2 regions of the Ochrobactrum sp. P6BSIII genome follow, and region 1 is predicted to be linked to the other one. Evidence: predicted binding sites of a transcription regulator. Region 1 holds the regulator's gene; the other holds the start of a gene.
What was found. Region 1 encodes LexA, which represses DNA repair genes until DNA is damaged. Its sites were predicted from a motif close to TGTTCNNNNTGTGTTCNG; they were not measured.

Region 1 (4,213 bases):
GAGCGGCATTTTCGCCGCCTATCATTTCAACAATACCGCACCGTTCGGGCTGATCGGCAATGTGCTGGCCGATCCGGTGATCGCCACACTGGTCATGCCTTTTTCCGTTCTGGGCCTCGTATTGATGCCACTTGGCCTAGATTGGCTGCCATTGACCATTGCCGGGTCTGGTATCTGGATTGTCCGCACCCTTGCGAGCATGATCGCGTCATGGTCGCCTGATGGCAATCCGGGAGCGATGCCGATAGCAGCGCTCGCATTCTGGACCATAGCGCTCGTGATCGCTGTATTGTTCACAACGCGATTCAAGATTCTGGCGTTACTATTTGTTTTGGCGGGATTTATTGCCTTCGTGCACGAGCCGTTTCCAGATGTTGTGATATCCGAAGATGCAAAGCTGGTTGGGGTTCGTCTGCCCGATGGGCGTTTTGCTGTGAACCGCGACAGGCCGTCAAAGTTCACAATAGACAACTGGAAAACAGCCTATCTCGCAACGCAATTCCTGATACCACAGCACGCAAAAGACAGGCTTCGCGGAATACCGACTGACGGCTTTATCTGCGAAGACGAATTATGCGCGATTACATTACGCGATGGGCGTGTACTGGCCTATACGGCTGATCCTGCCGTTCAGGACGTCGCTTGCGATGTCGGTGATATCGTTATCCTCGCGATAGCCGGGAAAATACCGGGATGTGCACATCAAAAGAGGCTCGTCATCAACCGCCGTGATCTGGCGTTGCGAGGCACAGTGGAGATGAGACTTGGCGACAAGAAAGACACGACCGGCAATTCTATCGTGGCTCTTGCTGGCGATCTGACGTCCGTAAACGACAGCACACCTCAGCGGCGCAATTTTACCGATCCGCGTTATGACGACAGGCTAGCTTTCGCCATCGATGAGCCACGGCGTCCGTGGCATCTGTTCCGGCTCTATTCGCGCGCGGCACGTGGCTTACCTGATCGGGAATATAAGAAGAAGCAGCCTACTCAAAAGGCAGAAACGCAATGCCTGGCCACTGACGATCAGGGGCCGGGCAGATGCGAATGATAATAGTGTTTTGAGCGCGTTGCAATTCAACTAGTCGGCGGTTCAAGCCGCATTTTGCGCATGTCCGTCCGAAAACGCGGTTCCATTTTCGGACCTAACGATCAGTACCGGCGGATCAATCCGACCAGCTTGCCCTGCACGCGAACGCGGTCTGGGCCGAAGATACGTGTTTCATAAGCTGGGTTTGCGGCTTCAAGCGCAATAGATGCGCCCTTGCGGCGGAACCGCTTCAAGGTTGCTTCTTCATCATCAACCAGTGCGACAACGATTTCACCCGGGTTGGCGATATCGCCGCGCTTGATGATGACTGTATCGCCATCGAAAATCCCGGCTTCGATCATCGAGTCGCCCTTGACCTCCAGCGCATAATGTTCGCCCGCACCAATCATCTCCGGGGGGAGGCTGAGCGAATGCGTCTGGCTTTGAATGGCTGAGATCGGCACACCGGCGGCGATGCGACCCATGACCGGTACCGATACGGTCGCCGAAACATCATCATTGGTCGCAACAGGTGCGGAGCGTAACGGCTGCACCGGTGCAGGAGGGGCCTTGCCCAGGCTGCCTTCGATGACGCTCGGCGCAAATTTCTTCTGCGCGTTCAGTCCCGGTGCAATCGAATCCGGCAGGCGAAGCACTTCCAGCGCACGTGCCCGGTTCGGCAGCCTGCGAATGAAGCCCCGTTCTTCCAGAGCGGTGATCAGCCGATGAATGCCCGACTTGGAAGCAAGGTCGAGCGCTTCCTTCATTTCGTCAAAAGATGGCGGAATACCTGTTTCTTTCAGACGATCATGAATGAACAGCAGAAGCTCGTGCTGCTTACGGGTCAACATGCGCGACACCCTCCGACCAGATAAGAATCGAGAAAAACAAAACCAGAACGAACACTATATGTTCCAGTCTTGTTCTGCAATGGTTTTAAAATGATTAACGGGCTGGCGGCTTGTTGCCGGAACGTTCACAGGGCCCCGTGACGGGCCGGTCCTTATCCAAGGAAGCGTTTTATTTTCAATCCATTGTGGCTTTTGCTTCGCGTTGTTTCGAGGCAGCAAAAGTGACCATTCTGGTGCTTTTTAACGTAGCATAAGCACGCGGCACGAACTGCCTGCATCTGCTGCCGGGGCATTTTCGTCACGAATGAGCAATGCATTGGAGCCGACGAGGGCTGTCAGCATGGACGAATCCTGTACTGGAAATGGTGTTGCCAGCAGCGTTCCATCGCTTTGCGATTCGACCGTGGCGCGTACAAAATCGCGCCGATGGTCATTGGCAGGCATCGCCTGACCGAGTTTCGCAGGGCGGATATCTGCCGTCAGATCGGTGCCTGCAAGTTTCGCGATCAGCGGGCGAAGAAAAACGAGGCTGCAAACGAGGCTTGAAACCGGGTTTCCGGGCAGGCCTATCACATGGACGGTGCTGCCGTCGACAGTCTTGCGCCCGTACATAAGTGGTTTTCCGGGACGCATGGCGATTTTCCAGAAACCGAGATCGACACCGCAATTGCGTAGAGCACTATGCATGTAATCGCGATCACCGACCGATGCGCCGCCAACGGTCACCAGAATATCGGTTCCACTGTTCAGAGCGCTGGCAATAGCCGATTCAATCTGTGTCGGATCGTCCGGAATGATGCCCATATCTTCGGAGTAGCCGCCAGCGCGGCGCACGATTTCGGCAATGCCCACACTGTTCGAAGCGACGATCTGGTCCGGTCCGGTCGTGGCTCCGGGCGGAACAAGTTCATCGCCGGTAGCCAATATGGAAATGCGCGGTTTGCGAAACACATCGAGCGATGGATTGCCGCTTGCAGCAGCCAGTGACAGGGCGGGTGCGTCCAGTTCGCGACCGACCGGTATGACGGTCTTGCCGGGAGCAAAATCGAGACCGGCCCGGCGGATATGCCGTCCGGGTTCGATGCCTTCCAGAATGGTCAGCTGATCGCCGGAACGTTCGGTATGTTCCTGAATGACAATCGTATCAGCGGCTTCAGGTATCGGCGCGCCGGTGAAAATGCGCACGGCCTGTCCGGGCAGCAGGGAGCCTTCGAAACGCTTGCCAGCAGCGGATTCACCGATAATGGTCAACTGAAGGGGATAGGCGATTTCTGCAGGCGCTATCAGCGCATAGCCATCCATGGCCGAGCAGTCGAAAGGTGGTTGCAGGAAACGGGCCTCGACGGCGCGGGCAACAACGCGCCCGCCAGCTTCATTCAGCGTAAGAGTTTCAAGGCCATGCGGTTCTGCGGAGGAGAGTATACGCGCCAGAGCATCTTCGACCGGGAGAAGGGACATCGTATTTCCTCTCGAACTCAGTTTTGTGAGGCCGCTTCAGACCTTCCAGTCGCCGGACTTGCCACCGCTCTTTTCCACAACGCGAATATTGCCGATTTCCATATGGCGATCGACAGCCTTGGCCATGTCATAGATCGTCAGGCACGTCACGGAAACGGCTGTGAGCGCTTCCATTTCAACGCCAGTGCGGCCGTTCAGTTTGGCAAGCGCACGCACGCGCAGACCGGGCAATGCGTGATCCGGGACTATATCCACCGCGACCTTGCTCAGCATGAGTGGATGGCAAAGCGGAATGAGGTCGGCGGTTCTTTTCGCAGCCATGATGCCTGCAAGACGCGCTGTGCCGATCACATCGCCCTTGGCTGCATCGCCCGCCAGAATGAGCGCCAGCGTTTCCGGTTTCATGGTCACGCTGCCTTCGGCAACGGCCTGCCGCTCCGTCTCATCCTTGGCGCCGACATCCACCATATTGGCAGCGCCGGTCTGGTCGAGATGGGTGAGCTTGGCCGCATCCGAGGTCATGACATTAAGCCTTGCCGGTCAGAAGCTCGCGCGTGGCGGCGGCAACATCGTCCTTGCGCATCAGGCTTTCGCCGATGAGGAACGTGCCGATGCCGGACTTTTCCAGACGCAGGCAATCGTCATGGGTGAAGATGCCGCTTTCGCCAACCAGCAGACGGTCGGCAGGGGCCGTTTTCGACAGGCGTTCGGAAACGGTCAGGCTGACTTCAAACGTGCGTAGGTTGCGATTGTTGACGCCCAGCAGACGCGAAGAAAGCTTGAGCGCACGTTCCATTTCGGCCTCGTCATGCACTTCGAGGAGCGCATCCATACCGAGTTCGAAAGCGGTTTCTTCCAGTGCCCTGGCCAGATC
Region 2 (4,213 bases), on a different contig from region 1:
CCATTCCGGTTCGATCCGCTCTGGCCCCTCGGCAAGGCGAATATGATGGCGAACCCGCCGCCACAGGAAGAACGAGGGCGGACTGTCAGGCACTTCCGCCACGCTTTCGATGGGCTGCGGCGGCCGAAACAGTTTTATGGGACGCGCTGGCGGATCGCCCGCCAGAACCGGACCGCTTTCATAGTCGGTCTCGTTTGCGCGGCTGCCATGCAGGGCAGGGCGCAGGCCAAAAGCGCGCTCCGGCATATGCGTATCGCGCGCGAAAGGCACCAGCACGCGTTCCGGCCCCAGACGCGCCGAGAGCCGGTCAATGAGTTGGCTGAAACCGGCATCGTCTTCCTCATGCTGGTCCAGCCCGGTCTGGCGTTGGGCGACCGCGGCACTGCGCAAGGCGGCAAGCCTGATCATGTCGAAACCAAAACCGGCATCCAGCGGATCGGTAAGGGCATTGAGCCTTTCGCGCGCAAGGCGCAGAAAAACCCTGTCGTCGCGCAGAGGTTGACCGGTTTCGATATGGATATGGCGTATCGCGCCATCGACCCGGAAGAAGGTCGCTTCGATCAAAAGCGCGCCTTTGCCTTCCGTCTCAAGCCGGGCGAACAACTCCAGCGCCAGTTCCTGCAAGATGCGCTCCACCAGTTCCATGGCGGTCACAGGCTCGGACAGGCGACGTTCAGTCGTTGCGAGCGGCACCATGCGCAGCGGCGAGATGGGCGCGCGCTCCTGCCGTGTCAGACGACCGAGACGGGTGGCGAGATCGGGGCCGAAGCGGGCGGTGAGTGCGGCACGCGGCAGCGCCATCACATCGCCGATCCGTTTCAGGCCCGCACGCTTGAGGCCGGTTTCAGCGGCAGCGGCCAGTTCAAGTGCGGAAAGCGGCAGGCGCGGCAACACGGCGTCGGCTTGCGCCTTGTTGAAGACGCCGCCTCTCGTGCCACGGGCGAGAAGCCGTGCAGCAAAGCTGTTATCGGCAATGGCCGCCTGTATGTGCAGACCGGCGCGCTCGATGCGCCGGATCACATCGGCATGCATGGCGGCCAATCCGCCGAACAGATGCGCGCAGCCGGTAATGTCCAGCATCAGTCCGTGCGGCGGATCGAAGGCAACGAGCGGCGTATAGCGTTCGCACCAATGGGCCATTCCTGTGAGCAGGGCGGCATCGCGCTCCGGCTCGGCATTGGCTACATCCAGCCTTTCCACGCGCGCCCGCGCATCGGTCAGCGCCATGCCGGGATAAAGCCCGAGCTTGGCGGCCTTGACGTCGATGGCCGTCAGCCGCAGCGCATTGGCGGTGCGCTCGGTAATGACAAGCGGCAGCGCGTCGGATGCTTGCCCGGAGGATGCATCAGATCGCCCGGCGCGGTGCAATCTGTCCGTCGGCAGGAACGGAAACCACAGCGCCATGAACGCCATGGAGGACGCCATGGATGCCGACGCTACCGCTTCCTTCCCGTTCTCTGATGCCGAATTCAAGGGTTTCATTGTTCCATTCCATGATCCACTGGCCGCATGTGCCATGACGGTTGCGCTCCAGAACGGCTAGAAAGGCCGGTTTCCCGGGCGCATTGGCTCCGCTGGAGCGCGAGGGAGCAGGGGCCACACGCCATCGGCTGACGGCAGCGCTTTGCACGCCGGTGCGATGGCTTCGAAGCAGGATGACCGGCAGTTGCGCGGTCTCCGCTGCCAGCAGCAGGCGGCGTGAGGCCGTCAGGTCGAGGCATTTCGGCTGGCCGGTTATCGAGGCAACGATGCCGGAAACGAGATGCGAAGCCTTGCCGCCGGTTCCTGCTTCCAGCACATCATTGGCGGCCTTCAGCACATCCTGTGCATTCGGACAGCGCACGATCAGCAGCCGGTGCGGATCGATGCCGAAAGCATGCAGTCCCGGCGGGTAGAGCCCGCCATATTCGCTTGTCGCCGTTTCCTCCTCGATCCAGACGATTGGTCGCTGCTTCTGTGTGGCTCGCAATGCCATGGCGAGCGCAAAGCCCGTTGCCGCCATATGCGCACCAGGATTTTCCGCGAAAACCTCATGCAAGGCATCGCCAGCAAGCCCATGCGGAAAGGCGGTGTCCGCCGCCGCAAGGCCAAGCGCGAAGCTGTTTGCGCGCCCGAAACCGGCACCTGTATCGCCAGCAAAGTTTCCTTGCGGATCGTTGCCTTCAATGGCGGTAACCATGCGCCGCAACGTCGCGATGTCGATGCCGCTCACGTCGAAATTCCTGTAATCTGTCTGTGTTTGATTGCGCGGTTCCGGAGGCAAGCCTGCCTGCCGGTTTTGCCAAAGTCGCTTTCGTTCTCTATTTGTTCCAGTATTGAATCGACTCTGAAAAGAGTCAAGCAGGGAAACGTCCGATCCCTGTCGGCGCGTCGGATTCTTCATAGAAAAGAAAATTCAGGGCAAAGAAAAACGCCCTCCGATGAGGGAGGGCGTTTCATATTTTCAATATTGGGTCTGCTTATTTGCGATCACGCGCGGCGAGCGTGCGCAGGCGCAGCGCGTTGAGCTTGATGAAGCCCGCTGCATCCTTCTGGTCGTAAGCGCCCTGATCGTCTTCGAAGGTCACGAGCTTGTCGGAATAAAGCGACTTGTCCGACTCACGGCCGATCACCATCACATTGCCCTTGTAGAGCTTGAGGGTGACTTCGCCTTCGACGTTCTTCTGGCTGAGATCGATTGCGGCCTGCAGCATTTCGCGCTCCGGCGAGAACCAGAAACCGTAATAGATCAGCTCCGCATAACGCGGCATCAGCTCGTCCTTGAGGTGAGCAGCACCACGGTCAAGCGTGATCGATTCGATGGCGCGGTGAGCTGCCAGCAGGATCGTGCCGCCCGGTGTTTCGTAGACGCCGCGCGACTTCATGCCGACGAAGCGGTTTTCCACGAGGTCGAGACGACCGATGCCGTTGTCGCGGCCATATTCATTGAGCTTGGCAAGAAGCGTCGCAGGCGAAAGACGCTGGCCGTTGATCGAAACGGCATCGCCCTTTTCAAAGCCGATCTTGATGATCGTTGCCTTGTCGGGCGCTGCTTCCGGCGAAATGGTGCGCATATGCACATATTCTGGAGCTTCCAGTGCCGGATCTTCCAGAACCTTGCCCTCGGACGAGGAGTGCAGCAGGTTGGCGTCGACGGAGAACGGCGCTTCGCCCTTCTTGTCCTTGGCAACCGGAATCTGGTGCTGTTCGGCGAATTCGAGCAGATGCGTGCGGCTCTTGAAAGTCCAGTCGCGCCATGGAGCGATGATCTTGATGTCCGGGTTCAGCGCATAAGCGGAAAGCTCGAAGCGAACCTGATCGTTGCCCTTGCCGGTCGCGCCATGCGCAATGGCATCGGCGCCGGTCTTCTTGGCAATCTCGATGAGGTGCTTGGAAATCAGCGGACGGGCAATCGACGTGCCGAGCAGATAAACGCCTTCATAGACGGCATTGGCGCGGAACATCGGGAAAACGAAATCGCGCACGAATTCTTCGCGCACATCCTCAATGAAGATTTCCTTGATGCCCAGCATTTCCGCTTTCTTGCGTGCCGGTTCAAGTTCTTCGCCCTGGCCCAGATCGGCGGTGAAAGTCACAACTTCCGCGCCGAGTTCCGTCTGAAGCCATTTCAGGATGATCGAGGTGTCGAGACCGCCCGAATAGGCGAGTACGACCTTCTTAACGTCTTTCCACTTGCTCATAGTCAACTTCCGATACGATGGATGCCCCATTGTCCGCTCGGGAAGAGCATCCGCAGGGCTTGGGAATTGGATGTTGCTGTCCTTTTATCAGTTGCTAAGCCACGTGCAAGCAGGATGGCTGCGACTTATCGAAAAGACCAGAGAATCCAGTAGCGGCGAGATTTGATTCGCGTTAGAGCATTTCCAGCAAAAGTGCGAAGCGGCTTTGCGTCGGATAATGCTCAAAACAAACCAAATAGAGCGGTTCCGACGATTCTGTCAGAACAGAAACCGCTCTATTTTGCCGCGAATTTTCGGAGCTACGCGCATGCCATTCCTGACAAACCTGACCTTCATTCCCGAATGGACCATTTTCGTCCAGTTCGCGATTGCAACCGCCATTCTTTCCATCACACCTGGCCCGGATATGACGCTGTTTGTCGGGCGCGCCTTGTCTGAAGGCAAGGCGGCCGGTTTTGCCTGCATGGCAGGCGCAAATACCGGCATCGTCATCCATACGACGATGGTGGCGCTGGGGCTTTCGGCGCTGATTA

Region 2: a site for LexA is predicted at 2,295-2,312, ahead of FHW00_RS00625 (ImuA family protein). Genes of this name have one in related genera too.

Annotation. Positions count from the first base shown of each region.
Region 1 is NZ_JACGXB010000020.1:10,363-14,575, forward strand. It holds gene FHW00_RS21395 (ComEC/Rec2 family competence protein) at 1-1,051, shown strand, start outside; gene lexA (transcriptional repressor LexA) at 1,153-1,881, opposite strand; gene FHW00_RS21405 (molybdopterin molybdotransferase MoeA) at 2,122-3,339, opposite strand; gene moaC (cyclic pyranopterin monophosphate synthase MoaC) at 3,376-3,861, opposite strand; gene trpC (indole-3-glycerol phosphate synthase TrpC) at 3,866-4,213, opposite strand, start outside.
Region 2 is NZ_JACGXB010000001.1:143,276-147,488, reverse strand. It holds gene FHW00_RS00630 (Y-family DNA polymerase) at 1-1,305, opposite strand, end outside; gene FHW00_RS00625 (ImuA family protein) at 1,346-2,212, opposite strand; gene FHW00_RS00620 (argininosuccinate synthase) at 2,460-3,680, opposite strand; gene FHW00_RS00615 (LysE family translocator) at 3,988-4,213, shown strand, end outside.